DNA from 4 places in the Planococcus sp. TJ-307 genome. Region 1 is predicted to be linked to each of the others. Evidence: riboswitches for the same ligand, from Rfam matches in the RefSeq annotation. Region 1 holds a riboswitch; each other region holds the start of a gene.

What was found. Region 1 has a riboswitch for S-adenosylmethionine ahead of AC4EHK_RS04680 (methionine biosynthesis PLP-dependent protein). Riboswitches for the same ligand answer to the same signal wherever they lie in the genome.
Region 2: another riboswitch for S-adenosylmethionine. It lies ahead of AC4EHK_RS01650 (sulfite oxidase-like oxidoreductase); the one in region 1 lies ahead of AC4EHK_RS04680 (methionine biosynthesis PLP-dependent protein).
Region 3: another riboswitch for S-adenosylmethionine. It lies ahead of AC4EHK_RS16840 (methionine ABC transporter ATP-binding protein); the one in region 1 lies ahead of AC4EHK_RS04680 (methionine biosynthesis PLP-dependent protein).
Region 4: another riboswitch for S-adenosylmethionine. It lies ahead of AC4EHK_RS02815 (O-acetylhomoserine aminocarboxypropyltransferase/cysteine synthase family protein); the one in region 1 lies ahead of AC4EHK_RS04680 (methionine biosynthesis PLP-dependent protein).

The regions. Positions count from the first base shown of each region.
Region 1 is NZ_JBZDOJ010000001.1:973,893-978,801, forward strand. It holds gene metC (cystathionine beta-lyase) at 1-125, opposite strand, end outside; gene AC4EHK_RS04680 (methionine biosynthesis PLP-dependent protein) at 109-1,242, opposite strand; SAM riboswitch class I at 1,316-1,420, opposite strand; gene AC4EHK_RS04685 (hypothetical protein) at 1,595-1,870, opposite strand; gene AC4EHK_RS04690 (LLM class flavin-dependent oxidoreductase) at 2,022-3,029, shown strand; gene AC4EHK_RS04695 (hypothetical protein) at 3,112-3,282, opposite strand; gene AC4EHK_RS04700 (hypothetical protein) at 3,473-4,315, opposite strand; gene AC4EHK_RS04705 (amino acid ABC transporter ATP-binding protein) at 4,496-4,909, opposite strand, start outside.
Region 2 is NZ_JBZDOJ010000001.1:342,931-347,839, reverse strand. It holds gene AC4EHK_RS01670 (ThiF family adenylyltransferase) at 1-418, opposite strand, end outside; gene AC4EHK_RS01665 (ATP-binding cassette domain-containing protein) at 508-1,146, opposite strand; gene modB (molybdate ABC transporter permease subunit) at 1,151-1,834, opposite strand; gene modA (molybdate ABC transporter substrate-binding protein) at 1,831-2,601, opposite strand; SAM riboswitch class I at 2,774-2,885, shown strand; gene AC4EHK_RS01650 (sulfite oxidase-like oxidoreductase) at 2,967-3,629, shown strand; gene AC4EHK_RS01645 (phosphocarrier protein HPr) at 3,718-3,984, opposite strand; gene AC4EHK_RS01640 (BglG family transcription antiterminator) at 4,024-4,909, opposite strand, start outside.
Region 3 is NZ_JBZDOJ010000005.1:162,394-167,302, forward strand. It holds gene AC4EHK_RS16820 (arsenate reductase family protein) at 1-77, shown strand, start outside; gene gcvH (glycine cleavage system protein GcvH) at 156-536, shown strand; gene AC4EHK_RS16830 (toprim domain-containing protein) at 732-1,070, shown strand; gene AC4EHK_RS16835 (thioredoxin family protein) at 1,076-1,402, shown strand; SAM riboswitch class I at 1,437-1,541, shown strand; gene AC4EHK_RS16840 (methionine ABC transporter ATP-binding protein) at 1,630-2,655, shown strand; gene AC4EHK_RS16845 (methionine ABC transporter permease) at 2,648-3,316, shown strand; gene AC4EHK_RS16850 (MetQ/NlpA family ABC transporter substrate-binding protein) at 3,367-4,182, shown strand; gene AC4EHK_RS16855 (dicarboxylate/amino acid:cation symporter) at 4,338-4,909, shown strand, end outside.
Region 4 is NZ_JBZDOJ010000001.1:567,595-572,503, reverse strand. It holds gene metX (homoserine O-acetyltransferase MetX) at 1-533, opposite strand, end outside; gene AC4EHK_RS02815 (O-acetylhomoserine aminocarboxypropyltransferase/cysteine synthase family protein) at 546-1,838, opposite strand; SAM riboswitch class I at 1,940-2,055, opposite strand; gene AC4EHK_RS02810 (glycerol-3-phosphate acyltransferase) at 2,188-2,829, shown strand; SAM riboswitch class I at 2,953-3,069, shown strand; gene AC4EHK_RS02805 (methionine ABC transporter ATP-binding protein) at 3,209-4,240, shown strand; gene AC4EHK_RS02800 (methionine ABC transporter permease) at 4,230-4,880, shown strand.

The DNA of each region.
Region 1 (4,909 bases):
GGCCCAAACGAATCAAGACTCTTCTGATGAAATGTGGAAGATAAGTAGATGGGTACGTTAACGGCCCCAGTTTGCGGGTCAACTCCGGTAGAGTGGATAAACTTGGTTTCAATACGATCCGTCATATTCAACAACCTCCTCTTTCAATTTCGAAAATGCCTGCGACAGGTCAGCAATTAAATCTTCAGCGAGTTCGACACCGACCGAGAAGCGCAAGAGCCGGTTGCAAACACCGCGTTTGGTGCGTTCTTCAAATGGAATGTCTGCATGGGTTTGGGTAGCGGGATACGTAATAAAGCTCTCAACGCCGCCTAAGCTCTCGGCAAAGGTAATTAACTTGATGTTTTCCAGGAAAGGCCCGACCCATTCTTCTTGCTGCAAGCGGAATGACAGCATGCCGCCTCTTCCGGGATACAGTACATCCGAAATCGCGGGCTGCTCGGCAAGAAAAGCGGCAATCGCTTTTGCATTGGCTTCATGTTGACGCATGCGCAGAGGCAAAGTCTTTAATCCACGGATTAGCAGCCAAGAATCAAAAGGCGACAGTACCGCGCCGACGGAGTTATGGAACATCGAGAGTTTTTGACAGATGCTTTCTCCTTTTGCAACAACTAGACCCGCGAGAACATCATTGTGTCCGCCAATGTATTTTGTGGCACTGTGGATGACGATATCTGCTCCCAATTCGATCGGCTGTTGGAAGAAAGGAGTAAGGAAAGTATTGTCGACAATCAAGAGCAGATTATGTTTTTTTGCCAATCCGGCATAAGCGGCAAGGTCGATTTCCTGCATCAGCGGATTGGTCGGTGTTTCAATAAAGAGTGCCCGGGTATTTATCGTAATTTTTTCTTCGGTGTCCTGTACATCTTCAAACGCTGCATATTTCGGGTGGATATTGTAAGCTGCTGCAAAATGGTCCAATAGGCGATAAGTTCCGCCATAAATATCTTCCGGCACTAATAGTTCATCGCCTGGACGAAAAAGAGACAAAACCAGTTGGATGGCTGCCATGCCGGAACTACAGGCAAATCCGGCATCAGCGCCCTCAAGTTCTGCAAATCCTTCTTCCAGAACAGAACGCGTTGGATTTTTTGTTCGTGTGTAGTCATAGCCAGTTGATTGCCCAAGCCCTTGGTGTTCATAGGCCGTCGATAAGTATATGGGCGGGTTGACCGCTCCCGTTGCCGCGTCGCTGCGATTGCCTAGTTGAACCAATAACGTTTCCAAGCTGTGTTTTGTCATTTCACTCATCCTTTCAACAATAAAACAGGGGCTGTTCTTCAAAAGAAGAAAGCCCCTGTCTGGAAATGCATTCTTCTCATCTGGTAGGCAGCGCCTATTGGAATTAGCACCGTAGTCTTCGTCAGACTGGTTGCTGAGACTTCACAGGGCCAAGTCCCTCCGTCTCTCTAGATAAGAAATATCTTATGAAGTTATAAGTCGTTCTGTTTCGATGTTTTTAATCTTAAATCATTTAGTAGAGGAAAGCAAGGATGAAAACCAAATAGTTGAAATAAAAAGAAAATTGAAAAGGGAAGATAGGGGGAATTATTGTATATGATTCTAGTACTTGCATCACGCAATTGCGCTTTTCTTATTGTTCAGCTCCTAGGACCATAAGCCACTCCAGCTGTACGGCTGAAGAAACGCCGTTTCGCCGGAGCGTCTTATGCCCATCGGACCTCCACGGGCGCTTGCGCTTTTCTTTGTCCAGCTCCAGCGCCCAGCTCTTCGGGTCATAAGCCAACCCGACTGTGCGGCAAAGAGCGCCGCTTTGCCGGTCTGGCTTATGCCCGTCAGAGCTACACGGGCGCTTGCGCTTTTCTTTGTTGTCCAGCTCCAGCAGCCAGATTCTAGGGTCATAAGCCACTCTGGCTGTGCGGCTAAAAAACGCCGCTTCGACAGCGTGTCTTATGCCCGTCGAATCTACATGGCTGCTTGCGCTTTTCTTGTTCTGAGCAGGAAAAAGGAAGTTTTTGTGAAATATCGCTACAATGGAAGGGAATAGGAGTGGAATAGATATGGAAATTAAGAAATTTGAAAATATACCATTGGGTGTGCTCGATTTGGCGCCGATCAATGAAGGTGCGGAAACGGCACAGACGTTTATAAATAGTGTGGAATTGGCACAGCATGTAGAGCGGTTAGGATTCCATCGTTATTGGTTGGCGGAACATCACAATATGCCCGGTATTGGGAGCTCAGCAACATCGGTCCTGATTGGCCATATTACAGGCGCGACAGAGTCTATTCGTGTAGGTTCAGGCGGAGTTATGCTGCCGAACCATGCGCCGCTTGTGATTGCCGAACAATTTGGCACATTGGAAACCATCTATCCGGGCCGCATTGATTTGGGCTTAGGCCGTGCACCTGGGAGTGATCAGGCAACTGCTTATGCATTGCGCCGGACATTGCAAAGCAGTGGAGATGATTTCCCTCAGCAGGTGGCAGAGCTGGAAAACTACTTTTCAGAAAATCCGGTGGGGCGTGTTCGTGCTTATCCCGGAACTAATTTGAAAATTCCGCTTTGGCTGCTTGGATCAAGCGGATTTAGTGCACAACTTGCCGCATTGAAAGGGTTGCCGTTTGCATTCGCCAGCCATTTTGCGCCAGATTATATGATGCAGGCGCTGCAGCTGTACCATCAGAACTTCAAGCCTTCTTCCGTTTTGGCATCACCATATGCCATGCTCGGGGTTAACATCATTGTGGCGGAAACTCAGGAACGTGCTGAATGGCTTGCGACTTCATCTCAGCAGCAGATGTTCTCGTTGATGAGAGGGGAGCCGACGACGTTCCAAGCGCCGATCGACAACTTAGAAGAGGTATGGACAGATCGAGAAATTGCGATTTTCCGTGACAAGCTGGATTCCGAATCGATGATTGTCGGAACACCAGACATCGTCAAACAAAAACTGAAGAACTTTATTCTTAAAACAAGAGCCAACGAAGTTATCGTCAACTCGCCGATTTTCCATCAGGAAGACCGCTTGCGTTCGTATGATTACGTGGCAGAAATGATGAGTTAAGCCAAAACCCCGTTCATTTTTTTGAACGGGGTTTTTTTGCATAAAAATGGCCTCTCTGTTGCAGAGAGGCCATGATTTGACATCAATGAAGATCTTTCACTTGTTCATCTTCCCGCTGCCGCCGTCTTGGAATCTCGTCTTCTTCATAAGCTGGATAGTCAGGTGCGCCTTCGCCAATCATGTTCAGAACCGCATTGAAATCGTCGTCTATACGAAGTTCAGCTTCACGGGGATCGAGTACTTTGCGTTCCATTATGATTAACCTCCTTGTATGATATTGTGCAGCTAGCTGGCAATGAACGCGGAGTCCTTATCTACTTCTATTATACAGGCTATTCTGATAATAAAAAAGCGGGGTTACTTGGAAATCTACAGTTCTATTTCTACTGGTTTTGTTAGCTAAAAAACCGCTGGAGCAATGGCACCAGCGGTTTTTAACGTATTTATTGCTGATTGATTTCTGCGTTCATAACCATCGATTCAAAGAACAAAGAAGGTGAGTCTTCATTCCACTCAAGAGAAGGGAGGTCTGCTGTTCGTTCATCTAGATCACCATAAGCAAGCTCTGTTCGTAGGTCATCGGTCAATTCGAGTTTGACGTATGGACCTTCCGGCGTCAGCCAGTTTAGCTGGGACAAGCGGTTTTCAAGTGAAAAAGTGATCCATTCATCTTCCGCTTCTTCCGTTTCAAATAACGGTTCTGGAGCAGCCATTAACCATGTCTGGCTCGAATGTTTAGGAGGCAGCCACAAGTTTTTCGACAACACACCTTCTTCAGTGGTAAATTCAGCAATCTCATGGCGCAGCTCCTGCACCCATTCACCATTGCCAAGTTGCAGGCTGCGGGATACATAGACGTTGCCAATCAGAATTTCACCAGCGTCTTTTGTGAATACTCCGTAAGGATTAGTTGTTGGATCTGGACCATAAAGTGCTTCATCGAGTCTAACGGTCGGTTCAGGATTCCAAGACTTAAATTCCGCATTTTCCAATCCGTTGACGTTCAATGAGAAAGTATAAGGAATCCAACCGGTATTTTGGATTTCTTCAAAAATAATGGACGTGCCGTTTGGCAGCGATCGGTCAACCAATGTGTACGTGCCAACGTCCAATCCAAGAAACGTCATATTGTATATTTGTGTAAAGTCTGAGCCATTCTCACTGGTTTCGGGTTCACTGAGTGTAATGAACGTCGGTTTTTCAACTGATAAAGAAACATTATTTTGCGAATAAAGTTCCACTTCATTTTTTAGAAACATGACGGCTGTAAAAATGATCAGCGACATGAAAAATAAGACTCCCAGTAAAATAATAATTTTTCTAAACACATTTCCACCTCTGTTTTCTGCATGTTTGCCAAAACTGATTATAACATGTCGAGGTGTTAAGCAGCCTGTCCATATTTGAGCATCAAATGAACAAACAGAATCAACAGCGACAAAAAACAGGCATCCAAGGGATGCCTGTTACAATACTTTAGCCAAAAAATCTTTGGCACGTTCAGTTGTAGGGTTGCTGAAAAACTCGACCGGCTGGCCTTCTTCAACAAGGACGCCGTGGTCAAGGAACAAAACACGGTCTGCAACTTCCCGAGCAAAGCCCATTTCATGCGTAACAACGACCATGGTCATACCGGATTTCGCCAAATCTTTCATGACGTCCAGCACTTCTTTGACCATCTCTGGATCGAGTGCTGAAGTAGGTTCATCAAACAGCATCAGTTCAGGTTCCATTGCCAACGCACGCGCAATGGCAACACGCTGCTTTTGGCCGCCTGACAAGCTGTTTGGATAGGCTTTTTCTTTTTCGGACAAACCAACTCGTTCAAGCAGGAGGCGAGCCTTCATTTCTGCTTCTGCTTTTTTGACGCCTTTAGCTTT
Region 2 (4,909 bases), 630 kb from region 1:
ATTTAACGGATGCGTCATTGATCAACAGGCGGGTTTCAAAATTGTCAGTGGCATCAAGGATCAAGTCGCTGATAGCTGCCAGTTTTTCTATTCCCGCTGCATCCAAATGCTCCAAATAAGTGAACAAACGCAGATCACTGCGGATGGCTTTGAGCCTTTGCTCTGCCGCAGTCACTTTCGGCAGCATCTGCTCGGCATCCTTTTCGGTGAAAAGCTGTTGGCGCTGCAAATTCGACAGCTCTACATAATCGCGGTCGACCAAGTGTATGGTTCCGATACCGGCACGCGTCAGTGTTTCGGCAATAGCCGATCCTAATGCTCCACAGCCGATTATTGTGACAGTTGATAAAGCCAGCTTTTCCTGGCCGGTTTGGCCAAGCGGCTTGAATAGGACTTGTCTTGAATAGCGTTCATCCACGTTGATTCCCACTTCCTATCGCTTGATCGCTCAAGCCATTTCTTCATTATAATAAGTTTACTGTTGGCATTTCCAAACGACAGTCTGCTTTAATGGCCCGTTTCTTCGGTCATCCGGCCTTTTTCAATCCGCATCACCCGGTCTGCCAGCTTTTCAGCATCCGCAATCCGATGAGTCACGAAGATAATTGGGATTTGCCATTGCTGGTGAATCCGCAGCAGTTCATCCTGGCAGCGGTCACGATTGGCGTCATCCAAAGCAGAAAAAGGTTCATCAAGCAACAGAATATCCGGCTGTACGGCCATTGCACGCGTTAACGCGACACGCTGCTTTTCACCCCCAGAAATCTGGTGCGGGTATTTGCCAAGCAGACCGGTGATGCCTAGAATTTTTGTCAGTTCGGTAATATGCGATACATCTGCCCCCCGCGACAGTGCGTACAGAATGTTTTGTTCGACGCTCAAATGCGGAAACAAGGCGTAATCTTGAAACAAATAACCAACTTTTCTTTTCTGGATCTTTAATGGTTTTTGTTCTCCGCTGAAAAAACTTCTGCCATTCAAGGAAATCGTACCAGCATCCGGGTGGACAATACCAGCCAGGCAATTCAATAGCGTGGTTTTCCCCGAACCGGAAGAGCCGACCAGCGCCAAGATTTCCCGGTCCAGCTCGAATTGCATTTTTAAACTGAAATGGTCCAATTGTTTTTGAAAATCAACTAAAAGCATGGGCTCATTCCCTCCCGATTCGTATGGCCGTTTTTTTGCGCCAATAATTGACCCAAGTGATCGCAGCGACTCCAAGAGAGGAAATAATCACTACCCAAAACAAGGCTTTTTCCATATCTCCTGCTTCATAGGCAAAGTAAATCGCTAATGGCACCGTTTCTGTCACCCTTGGAATATAGCCGGCAATCATCAAGGTTGCCCCAAACTCGCCGATGCCGCGTGCAAAAGCAAGAATCAGACCTGCCAGAATGCCCGACCAGGCCAGCGGAAACGTGATGGTCCGAAAGATGCGCCATTCAGAGACACCCATTGTCCGTGCCACATTCTCCCAGCGAGGATCTACTTTTTCATAAGCTGCAAGGACGCTTTGGTACATCAGCGGCAATGAAACAACAAATGAAGCTATGGCCGCACCGATCCAGGTAAAAACAACACGGAACCCAAACCATTGTTCCAGTAAGATGCCGAGCGGACCATTAGCACCGAACAAAACAATCAAACCAAAGCCAATGACCGTCGGTGGCAAAACCAACGGCAGCAGTATTAAGGCTTCCACAAAGCTTTTGCCGAAAAAGTCGCGCCTGTTCATCAATCGTGCCAGAGCCAGGCTGACCAAAAACACAAAAAATGTGGAAATAACTGCAACTCTCAACGACAGCCATAGCGGAGACAGATCATAGGGCATCATGGTGTTTCTCCGTTTGGCGCCAAAAATCCGTACTCTTTAAGAACTTCCTGGCCTTTTGGACCAGTGACAAAATCCAAAAAAGCTTCTGCGGTGGGCTGTTTTTGGGAAGCCGCTACGACAGCACCTGGGTAAACCACAGGACTTATTTGTCCGGGCACTTCGAGCGTCCCGGTTATTTCCTGGGAAATAACCGCATCGGAGGAATAGATGACGCCGAGTTCAGCGTTTCCGCTCTCGATATAAGTTACTACTTGCCTTGCATCTTTGGCATAGACAAGGCGGCCTTCAAGCGGCTGCCATAAATTTTGGTTGGCCAGCGCCTGCTTCGTATAATTTCCTAGTGGTACACTATCAGGTTCTCCGACTGCAATGGTTTCTTCTGTACTCATTAATGTTTCCACAAAATCGGCTGTTTCCGGAAACTTTTCGAGCGAAGCCAGGACCAGCCGATTTTCAGCGAAAGATACAATGCTGTTTGATTCGACAAGCTGCTGCGATTGAAGCAAATTCATATCGTTTTCACTGGCAGACAAAAACAGATCCGCTGGCGCCCCTTGCTCGATCTGGCTCCGCAGTTTGCTGGATGATCCATAATTAAAGCTCAGTTCAATATCGGGCTCTGCCTTTTGAAATTCCTCTTCCATCTTCCCCATTACTTCCGTCAAGCTGGAAGCTGTTGAAACCAACAGCTCCCCGTCGCTTGCCGAAGTGTTGCTGCAACCGCTCATGAAGAGCGTCAAACTTATAAGACCGATCATTTTTTTCATTTGGAGGACTCCTCATTTGCATCAAGTAACGTTTATTTCCGATGACCAAAATTCTCTACGTCTTTCTAGTATAACGCCAGCGAGAGAGAAGCTGAATAATTTTCCGAATAATCTTGTAAGAAGCGGATAGATTAGGTAAAATGAGGCAAGCAAAAAATTAAATACTGCACCATCCTTATCAAGAGAGGCAGAGGGAAATGGCCCGACGACGCCCGGCAACCGCCAGTTCACGAACTGGAATGGTGCCAAATCCAGCAGAGCTTAGAAGTTCTGAAAGATGAGGAAGAGAAATTCACCAACAGACAGCCACTCTTCCACTTTTCAGCGGAGGAGTTTTATTAATTTTAGGGAGTGATTGCATGAAGTTGAGCAAAGCCGAACGGATTAAACGAACACGGGTCCCTGTAGTGGATCCTGCGCTGGCTGAACGCCTGCCGCCTGGACAAGTCTTGACCGAGCGCTTTCCTGTTCTGCACGAAGGCGAAGTGCCAGAATACGACATGGCTACATGGACATTGAAAATCTTTGGGCAGGTCGACAAGGAAGTCACCTTGCATTACGATGACTTGTTGAAATTGCCGCAAACGACCGTGACCCGCGACATCCACTGTGTGACACGCTGGTCCCGCTTCGACAATACCTTCACCGGCGTCCGCTTTATCGACTTGATGAAAGAATTGGGCGTCACGCCAAAAAGCGGCTACGTCATGCTTCACGGCGATTATGACTACACGACCAATGTTGCTCTGTCAGACCTTGACCGTGAGGATGTGCTGCTCGCCCATTCTCTTGACGGCGAGCCCTTGACGGCCAAGCACGGCTACCCGCTGCGTTTTGTAGTGCCCCAATTGTATTTTTGGAAAAGCGTCAAATGGGTCCGCGGTATCGAGTTTATCGATGAAAATCAGCCGGGCTTTTGGGAACAGAACGGCTTTCACATGAACGGCGATCCGTTCCAGGAAGAACGTTTTTCCGGTGAAGATTTGGAAATTCCGGATGACGAATGGGAGAAAAAAGATTTCGACTGATTCCAAAGATTATTCCCCATGAAAGTTGTTTACCCACAAAGAACCCGAGGAATCAGAAATGATCCCTCGGGTTCTTTGTGGAAACGAGCTATTTAGCCAATCCTTCTTTTTCCATCACACTTTCAATTTCTTTGATGGCGTCTTCTTCGTCTACTCCCACAATACTCACTTTAAACTCGGAACCGTAAGCAATCCCCAAGGACATCACCCCTAAAATAGACTTTAAATCCACCGTCCTTTCCTTATGAAGCAAATTTACTTGTGAATCGAATTTATTTGCCAGACTTACCAGAATGGCAGCTGGACGTGCATGAATTCCTGCCTCGTCTGTAAGTGTAAATTGTTTTTCCACCATAATGCTTCATCTCCTTTTTTCGTCGAATATCTATTGAATTCAAAAGGCGATCACTTTCATAAACTCTTCGTAGGTTCTGGCTTTGATCAGCCTTTCAACCAGTGCGCTGTTATGAATGATTCTGCCAAGTACATCGTACATAAACTGCAAATCTTCCCGGCTGTCTTCCATAACATTCAGCAGACAGACAAATTGAACTGGCTTATCTTTCCATATAACAGGTTTTTTCAGCGTACAAACCGTTAAAAAAGTCGTTTTGGAATGCGGTGTGATGGGATGTGGTATGGCCACTAAATTGCCAAAGGAAGTCGGTGCGGCTCTTTCGCGCTCGTATATCGCCTTCAGGCAGCCTTCGTCTACCAATCCACGTTCGAACAGTCTTTCGGTTAAGAATTCAAGAATTTCTTCTTTTGAGCGCAGCTCTTTTCCGAGAAACATTAAGTCTTTTTGAAAATATGAAGTGATGTTTTGCCCATCCTTTAAAATGAACTTTTCAATTTTTCGAATGTCCGCCTCTCCCAAAATCGCATTGACGACAATTACGGGGATGTCCAATTCTTCCTGTATCGGAATCGAACTGATAATAAAATCAATGCCATCCAACTTATACTGTCCGAGCTTGTAATATTCGGTTGTGCCGGCTACATCTAGGCTATCGCCAAACTGAGACTTTAGTTTATAGTAAATCAATTGGGCTGTTCCCAATCCTGAAGCACAGACAATCAAGCATTTTTTCGGGACAATTTCAGATTTTCTACGCTCAATGGCAGCCGCAATGTGGAGGGCTAAATAGCCGATTTCGTTTTCATCAATGACTGACCCAATTGCCTTGTTTATGGCCAATCCTGCGATAATACCGGCTTCGAATGCCACGGGATAATTTGACTTAATGTCCTGCAACATTGGATTTCGAATGTTCATACCA
Region 3 (4,909 bases), on a different contig from region 1:
AGCGTCCGCTTGCTTGGGACGGCAAACAGGTGACACTGGGCTTTAAAGAAGAGGACTACCGGACGAGCTGGTTATAAAGGCTGCGTCATCTTGTGTTTCACGGCTGTTTATGTCAAACTGAACATGAATGAACTACATAATTTGGAGGGGTCAAGATGAGCACACCAGCAGAACTTCGTTATTCAAAAGAACACGAATGGGTCAAAATCGAAGATGGCAATGCGCGTATCGGAATTACTCATTTCGCACAGGCTGAATTGGGAGATATCGTTTTTGTTGAGCTTCCGCAAGTTGGCGAAGAACTGAAAAAAGATCAGCCCTTCGGCAGCGTAGAATCTGTTAAAACGGTTTCGGAACTATACGCACCTATCAGCGGAAAAGTAGTTGAGGTCAACTCTGAGCTTGAAGACAGCCCGGAATTCGTCAACGAATCTCCTTACGAGCAAGCTTGGATGGTGGTTATCGAAGCCCCTTCTGAAGAAGAAGTCAACGAACTGATGACTGCAGACCAATACAAAGAAATGACAAACGAGTAAACTTTGGAAAGCGCCTATGCCTAGGCGCTTTTTTGTTTTTTTCTCCCCGAATAGAATTGGAAAAAATGCTGAAACGGCCCAAGGAAAGAAATAGGGTTCTATGGCGTCAAGGTGATATTCTTGAAACTATTGAATTAATTAGTATAGTTGAGTAATAGGACTTTTCTTATTCTATATTCGATGGGGTGAATGTTTATGGGAAAGGTGATTGTGGTGGAGGGAATCAGCGACAAGTCGAGGATTGCGCCGCTCATTGCAGAACCCGTGACGATTCTTTGCACAAATGGTACAGTAAGTGCATCGCGGCTTGAAGAATTATTATTGCCTTACGAAGATCAGGATATTATCATATTGGTGGATGCCGATTCTTCAGGAGAAAAGTTGCGGAAGTTAGTCAAACGTGAATTCCCGGAAGCCCGCCATTTCTATGTGAATCGCAGCTACAAGGAAGTTTCAACGACACCGCTTCGCATTTTGATGGATGTGCTGATTGCAGCGAATGTCCGGGTCAACAAGCTATTGATAGAGGGATGAAGAAGATGAAAGAATGGACACATAAAGAATGGATCAAAGAAAAAAACACAAAACGGACCACTGCGTTTTATTTATATACGCCGATGTGCGGGACTTGCCAGGTCGCTTCAAAGATGTTGACAGTCGTCACAGAACTGCTGCCGGATCTTGAAATCGGCAAAGCCAACTTGAATTATGTCCAAGAAATTGCAGGCTTATACCAAGTGGAAAGTGTGCCGTGCCTGCTAATTACGGAGAATGGCAAAATTGAGGAAAAGATTTATGCTTTCCATTCGGTCCCATATTTATATGATAAGTTGAAATCTGTTGACGAATTTAGCACGTCATGGTAAATTGAGATTCTGATAAAATAATTTCATATCAAAACTCTTATTAAGAGTGGTGGAGGGAAGTGCCCTATGAAGCCCGGCAACCGTCATGAAAATGAAATGGTGCCAAATCACACGAAGCGAAAGCTTTGGAAGATGAGAGATTGGTTTCCGTATAATATACGTTTGCCCTTCTGCTCAGTTCTGCGCGGAAGGGTTTTTTATTTTTAGAATCTAGGGGTGTTCAAGAGATGATTGAGTTAAAAAAAGTAACGAAAAAATTCGATACAGGCAAAGCAGTTCTTACAGCTGTTGACGGAGTCGATTTATCCATTTCCGATGGTGAAATCTTCGGCATTATCGGGTACAGCGGAGCTGGTAAAAGTACGTTGATCCGGTTGTTGAACGGTTTGGAAAAACCAACTTCAGGAACAGTCGAAATTAACGGGCAGACGATCACAGCGATTAAAGGTGGAGAATTGCGCAAGGCCCGCCAAAAAGTCAGCATGATTTTCCAGCATTTCAACTTGTTATGGTCTCGAACAGTAAGAGAGAATATCGAGTTCCCGCTCGAGATTGCCGGAGTGGCAAAAGCACAGCGGGGCAACCGAGTTCAAGAGTTGATCGAACTGGTTGGATTGACTGGCCGTGAAAACGCGTATCCATCGGAACTTTCAGGCGGACAGAAACAGCGCGTCGGCATTGCCCGGGCACTGGCGAATGATCCGGAAGTCTTGTTGTGTGACGAAGCAACATCTGCACTCGATCCAGAAACAACCGATGCCATCCTGGATCTGCTGGTGGACATCAACAAACGATTGGGTTTGACCATTGTGTTAATCACTCATGAAATGCATGTAATCCGCAAGATTTGCCATCGTGTGGCGGTCATGGAAGGCGGCCGGGTGGTTGAACTTGGCGATGTTCTGAATGTTTTCCAATCGCCGAAAGAAGAAATCACGAAACGTTTTGTGGCACAGGTTACCGATTCCGGTGATTCGCACGAAACCATCAAAAATCTTCGGGAATTGTATCCGACAGGCGAGTTGGTAAAATTGGTCTTTGTTGGAGACCAAACTGAACAGCCGATTCTGACAAAGTTGATCCGCAGCCATGCAGTGGAAGTCAACATTGTTCAAGGCAATATCTCGCACACACAGCGCGGGGCATATGGAACGTTGATCCTGCAATTGAAAGGTTCAGCAGCAGAAATTGAAGAAGCACTGGCATTCCTTCGGTTAGAAGATGTCCAAGCGGAGGTGATGCACAATGATTGAATCATTATTCCCGAACGTCGATTGGGACAATATGTGGGAAGCCACTATTGAAACACTTTACATGACGGCATTGTCCACAGTATTTACATTTGTTATTGGATTGGCTCTTGGTATTTTGCTGTTTTTGACAGCGCCAAAGCAATTATGGGCAAACAAAGTCGTCAACTGGCTGACAGGGGCATTCGTGAATATTTTCCGCTCGATTCCCTTTATCATCCTGATTATCTTATTGATTCCGTTTACGTTATTCTTGATGGGCTCTATTCGTGGACCCAACGCTGCATTGCCGGCATTGATCATCGGATCAGCTCCATTTTATGCACGCATGGTGCTGATTGCCTTGAAAGAAATTGATAAAGGGGTCATCGAAGCTGCCCGTTCTATGGGCGCGACAACCGGCACCATCATTTGGAAAGTCCTGTTGCCTGAATCGAAACCGGCTTTAATTTCCGGAATCACGGTGACGGCCATTGCATTAGTCGGTTACACGGCAATGGCTGGCATCATTGGCGCAGGCGGCCTTGGGACTTTGGCTTTCTTGGACGGGTTCCAGCGCAGCCGGGAAGATGTCACGTTAATGGCAACGATCTTAATTTTGATCATCGTCTTCGTTATTCAATTTATAGGTGATTGGGTGACAACTAAGTCAGACAAACGATAGCAGCGGATTTTCCGTACTATATAAAAACACATGAAAAGGGAGAGAGTCAGATGAAGAAATTTGTAGCAGGAACAGCACTAACAGCTTTAGTACTCGCAGGATGCGGAAATGGCGGGGCAAGCGAAGAAGAAGAATCGAGCACATTGCGCGTTGGCGCTTCGAACGTGCCCCACGCTGAAATTTTAGAACAGGCACAACCGATTCTAGAAGAGCAGGGCATTGAACTTGAAATTGAAACATACCAGGATTACATCCTGCCAAATGAAGATTTAGAGTCTGGTGAAATCGACGCCAACTATTTCCAACACATTCCTTACCTAGAGTCGCAAGTAGCGGATCATGGCTACGAATTTGAAAACGCAGGCAGCATTCACATCGAGCCAATCGGTGTTTACTCTCAGGATCACGCTTCACTTGATGAACTGCCTGAAGGTGGAACGATTTTGATGAGCAACTCGGTTGCTGATCACGGCCGCATTCTTTCTATGCTTGAAGCTGAAGGCTTGATTACATTGGCTGAAGGTGTAGAAAAAACAGCTGCTGAAGTAAGCGACGTTGTTGAAAACCCGAAAGATCTTCAATTTGATGCCAACTACGAAGCGGCATTGTTGGTTCAAATGTATGAAGCAGGTGAAGGCGATGCAGTTCTAATCAACTCGAACTATGCAATTGATGCAGGCATTAGCCCAATGGAAGATTCCATTGCACTTGAGTCTTCAGATTCTCCATATGCCAACATTATTGCAGTGCGCGCTGGCGATGAAGAAAACGAAAACATTGAAGCATTAGTGGAAGTGTTAACTTCACAAGAAATTAAAGATTTCATTTTGGAAGAATGGGGCGGCTCAGTCGTACCAGTCGAATAATCCTGTAAAAAAGCATCCTTCAGCGGATGCTTTTTTATTTTGTTTAAATAATAACAATATTTCGCGTTTTCCTATATGGCTGTCATTCTTAAAAGGTCTGTGCTACTTTTGAATAATATAAAATAAGCATTTGTTCATATGAGGAGGACATTTTGATGAAATTCAATTTTAGTTTGCTGCCACGTATTGTCGTGGCAATTGTGTTGGGGGTTCTCATTGGATTGGTTGCGCCAGAATGGATGGTGCGGGTATTCGCAACGTTTACCACGATTTTTGGTAACTTTCTAAACTTTATTGTACCGTTGATTATTCTCGGCTTTATTGCTCCGGGAATTGCAAAATTGGGCAAAGGTTCAGGCAAGCTTTTGGGTGTAGCCACCGGGGTTGCCTATGCATCTACCGTAACAGCGGGGATTTTAGCGTTTTTTGCAGCAACCACGGTTTTGCCCAATGTTATGCGGGAAGGCTCTTTAAGCAGCTTGGAAGATCCGGAGCATGCATTAGCAGCGACATTTATTGCCCTTGATATGCCACCTGTTTTTGGCGTTATGTCAGCATTGATCCTGGCGTTCTTGCTCGGCATCGGCATGGCATCGACAGGAAGCAAGACCATGACCTCATTTTTTGATGAATTCCAAGCAATTATTGAGAAGACGATTTCTTACGTGATTATTCCTTTGTTGCCGTTCCACATCTTTGGTATTTTTGCCAATATGGCCTATGGCGG
Region 4 (4,909 bases), 410 kb from region 1:
GCTAGTATGCCGATGTGATTAAAAGCGACACCGTAATCACTGTAATAGGGGGTTACGGCTAAAGGAAAAACCGCATCGATGAATTCAGGGTAAGATCTTCCCCATTCCAAGGTCTTCATTCCACCTAACGAACCGCCAATCACACCTTTGAGATGGTTGATGCCAAGCTTTTTGAGTGCACAGTATTCAGCGCGTACCATGTCACGTATGGTCAGGGTTGGAAACGCAGCATGGTAGGGATTTCCCGTTGCCGGATCTGTCGATAAAGGACCCGTTGATCCGTGGCATCCTCCAAGAACATTAAAGGTAATCACTTGAAAAATAGTCGTATCCACCGGTTTGCCTGGTCCAATCAACCCAGCCCACCACCCTGGATTGCCCTCTGTGCCAATTGCATATTGGTCGCCTGTCAATGCATGGCAGACTAGGACAACCGGAGATTCCCGGTCTCCAAGACGTTCATATGCAAGTTCAACATCGTTTAAAACCTCCATTGAATCCAGGGTTAACGAGCCGATGGAGACTGTTTTCATGAAAATCCCTCCTTATGCATTTTCCAATACGGCTGCCTGAATCGCTTGCTCCAAATCAGCGATCAAGTCTTCTGCATTCTCCAACCCGACAGACAAGCGAATTAGCTCCTCTGTTACGCCGGATGCTTGTAGTTCCTCGTTGTTCAATTGTTGATGCGTAGTCGAAGCCGGATGAATGATCAGTGATTTAGCATCCCCTACATTGGCTACATGAGACCACAGATGGACGCTGTCAATCACTTTCCGGCCCGCTTCACGCCCGCCTTTAATTCCAAAATTGACAATTGATCCATAACCGTCGTTTTTCAAGTATTTCTTCGCCAGTTGATGAGAAGGATGATCTTCAAAACCAAGGAAATTCACCCACTCGATTTGCGGGTGTTGTTTCAAATAATCGGCGACAAGTTGGGCATTGCTATTGTGTTTTGGAATGCGCAGGTGCAAGGTTTCCAACCCTTGCAACAAAGCATGGGCACTTTCCGGACTGAGGGATGGCCCAAAATCCCGAAGCAGTTGAACACGTAACTTTGTCGCAAAAGCCGCTTCCGGTACATCGATGCCATACCGCAATCCGTGGTATGTTTCGTCCGGCTGTGTGTAATTCGGAAAGCGAGGATTGTCCCAATTGAACGTTCCCGCGTCTACTGCCACTCCGCCAATTGTCGTGCCATGCCCGCCAATCCATTTTGTAGCGGAATGAATGACGACATCTGCTCCGTATTCAATGGGATTGCTGCCATATGGCGACGCGAAGGTATTATCGATCAATAGTGGAATTCCATTTTCATGAGCAATGGCTGCTACTTTTTCTACATCAAAGACATTCAAGCTCGGGTTGCCAATAATTTCACCGAATAGAACTTTGGTTTTATCTGTAATCGCCGCTTTGAAGTTTTCGGGATTTGTCGCATCCACAAATTTTGTCGTAATGCCATAACGCGGCAACGTGTTCGCCAATAAATTGTATGTTCCGCCATACAGGTTGCTGTCTGCCACAATTTCGTCTCCAGCTTCTGCTATATTCATAATGGAAAAAGCAATGGCCGCCATTCCGGAGGACAAGGCAACAGCTGCTGTTCCGCCTTCTAATAACGCTACCCGCTGTTCAAAGACATCGACCGTCGGATTCATGATACGCGAATAAATATTGCCGGTATCCTTCAGTCCAAAAAGATCCTGTGCATGCTGAGTGTCTTTAAAAACGTAAGAAGTAGTTTTGTAGATGGGAACCCCTCTTGATCCTGTCGTAGGATCCGGCTGTTGTCCCCCGTGAAGCAATAATGTTTCTGGTTTTAAGTTGGTCATTTTCCATTCCCCCTATTTTTTGTGGATACTATTCATGCAGAAAGGGACAGCAAAAAGCCCCCTTCGGTTAAGAAGAGGGCCGTAAATTACGGAGTTTCCTCCTCTTATCTGTCAGAACCTGTCGATCAGTTCTGTAGGAATTAGCACCTTTCCAGACAAAATGTCTGTTGGTTGCCGGGCATCACAGGGCCTATCCCTCCGCCACTCTTGATAAGAGTATTTGATTTGGTTTTTCATCTTGTTGAGAAGTATAAAAACTTCAGCGCTTTTTGTCAAGCGTATTAGTCAAAAAATTTTGAAACCTTCCTTTCACTCAAACGTTAACATTTAGTATAGAGGAGGAATCGGTATGCTGGTTTGGATTTTGCTATTATTCGTTGCAGGCTATATCATTGGTTGTTTTCACGGATCCCTTGCTGCACAGGCTTTGTCAGGAGTTAACGTAAAAAAAGAAGGCGTGAAAAATTCCGGTGCATCCAATGCTGCGATCGTATTGGGCTGGAAATATGGATTGCTTGTTGCATTTATTGATATTTTTAAAGGATTTGCTGCAGTTGCAGGTCTCCGCTTATTATTGGAAACAGGAAACTTCTCAGCTGAAATGACTTGGGCTTTGTTGTTTGTGGCAGGTGCCGGGGTAGTTTTCGGGCACAACTTTCCCTTTTACATGAACTTTGACGGCGGGAAAGGAACCGCTTCAGTCATTGGCGTTATGCTCGCCCTCGATTGGAAGCTTGGGTTGCTTGGACTGATTCTGTTGATCGGCGTTTCGCTTGCAACAGACTACTTGGTAATTGGCGTATTTGTTCTTTATGCCGTTTATTTTGTCATTGCTTTTATTCCGGCATCTGGAGCTTGGCCCTTGCTGACTGCTTCGGCTTTATTTGCTATGGCCGTATGGAAGCATAATGAAAACATTATCCGAATAAAAGATGGTACTGAAAGTAAAGTATCTTCAGTTTTGCGCAAGAAATCTAGTACATCATCTTAAAGTAGATTTCACAGTGGTTTTTCTCACATTTTAAAGATTGTGAAATAAATCTCAAAGTTTTTCTTGACTTTTTTGTTATTTCACCATAAAGTAAGACTCACGAATCGAATAGCATACATCACTTTCTTATCAAGAGAAACCGAGGGACAGGCCCTGAGACGTTTCGGCAGCAGATTTGTTTAACCGCAAAAACTGTGCCAACTCCTGCAAATGCCATTTAAGGCATTTGGAAGATGAGAATTAGATGGTTTCAACTGGAGCCCTCTTTTTTCTTATGGATGAGAAAAAAGAGGGCTCTTTTTTGTCTATTATCTCAATCAGCATTTGAGACACCGTCGATTTGATACAATTCATTCCAACCTAAGGAGGCACCATCACCATGATTCAATTCGAAGGCGTCGCCAAGACCTACCAATCAGGCAAACAGGAAATCCATGCCTTGAATGGCATTGACCTGACCGTCGAAACCGGAGAAATATACGGAGTTATCGGCTTTAGTGGAGCCGGAAAAAGTTCATTGATCCGCACGGTCAACCTGCTCGAACGCCCTACCACAGGACGTGTAATGATTCAGGGAAAAGACATATCCACCCTATCCAGCAAGGAAATCCGCACCATCCGAAAAGACATCGGCATGATTTTTCAGCATTTTAATCTGCTGAATTCAAAAACGGTTTACCATAATGTTGCGATGCCGCTTTTGTTGGCGAAAACACCAAAAGCGGAGATCGAAAAACAAGTAAAAGACCTGCTCGACTTTGTCGGTCTGGGGGATCAGGCACAAAAGTACCCAGATCAGCTATCCGGTGGACAAAAACAGCGAATCGGCATTGCCCGTGCGCTGGCTACCAACCCTTCCGTCCTGCTATGCGACGAAGCGACCTCGGCACTCGATCCGCAGACGACTAAATCAATTTTGGATCTGCTGCGCAAAATCAACAATGAATACAACATCACCATTTTGCTCATTACACATGAGATGGGCGTTATCCGGGAAATTTGCGATAAGGTAGCTGTGCTTGAAGCAGGAAAAGTCATTGAGCAAGGCAGCGTTTTCGATATTTTCTCGAACCCGCAACAACCTACGACAAAACGTTTTGTCCGCTCGGTAATGAATGATGAGCTTCCGGAATCACTGCTCTTGCAAATTCAGAACGCCAAAAGCGACAATGCGATTTATCGCCTCCAGTTTACTGGAAATTCGGTCGGCAAACCGTTCATGTCGCGTGTCTCGCGGGATTTCAAAGTTGATTTGAACGTGCTGTTCGGCAATGTTACAGAGTTGCAGGGCATTCCTTACGGCAACCTGATTGTTGAATTTTCCGGAGAGCCAAGTGAAATCCGGCGAGCCTTATCCTCTATTCGGGACAGTGATATTCAAATAGAGGAGGTCAATAACTATGTCAGTTAATTACGAACAAATCTTAGAAGCTTTATGGGAAACCATTTACATGACCGGCGCATCCTTCGGCTTTTCGTTATTGATTGGCTTTCCACTCGGCATCTTGCTAGTGGTTACACGCAAAGGCCATTTATTGGAAAACGAACCGATTTCCAAAGTGCTCAACATTGTCATCAATATTTTCCGGTCCGTTCCATTTATCATTTTGATGGTGGCCATTATTCCTTTGACCCGCCTGATCGTCGGCACGTCCATCGGAACAGCTGCTGCCATTGTGCCATTGGTCTTCTACGCTGGCCCTTATATTGCTCGGTTGATTGAAAACTCCTTATTGGAAGTCGACAAAGGCGTTATCGAAGCGGCTCAAGCAATAGGCGCCACACCGATGCAAATCATTTTCCGCTTTCTCATTCCAGAAGCTCTAAGCTCCCTGGTTCTCGCATTAACCATCGCGGTAGTTGGCCTGATTGGTGCATCGGCGATGGCAGGTGCCATCGGAGGCGGCGGCCTTGGCGATTTGGCCATCACTTATGGCTACCAGCGATTCGACACGCTTGTCATGTTCATTACAGTAGCGATTCTTGTTGTTCTCGTGCAAGGCGTCCAAACACTCGGAAATGTATTTTCAAGAAGTGTGCGACGCAGTTGACGTGAAAAGCGGATGCGCCCGTGTAGCTC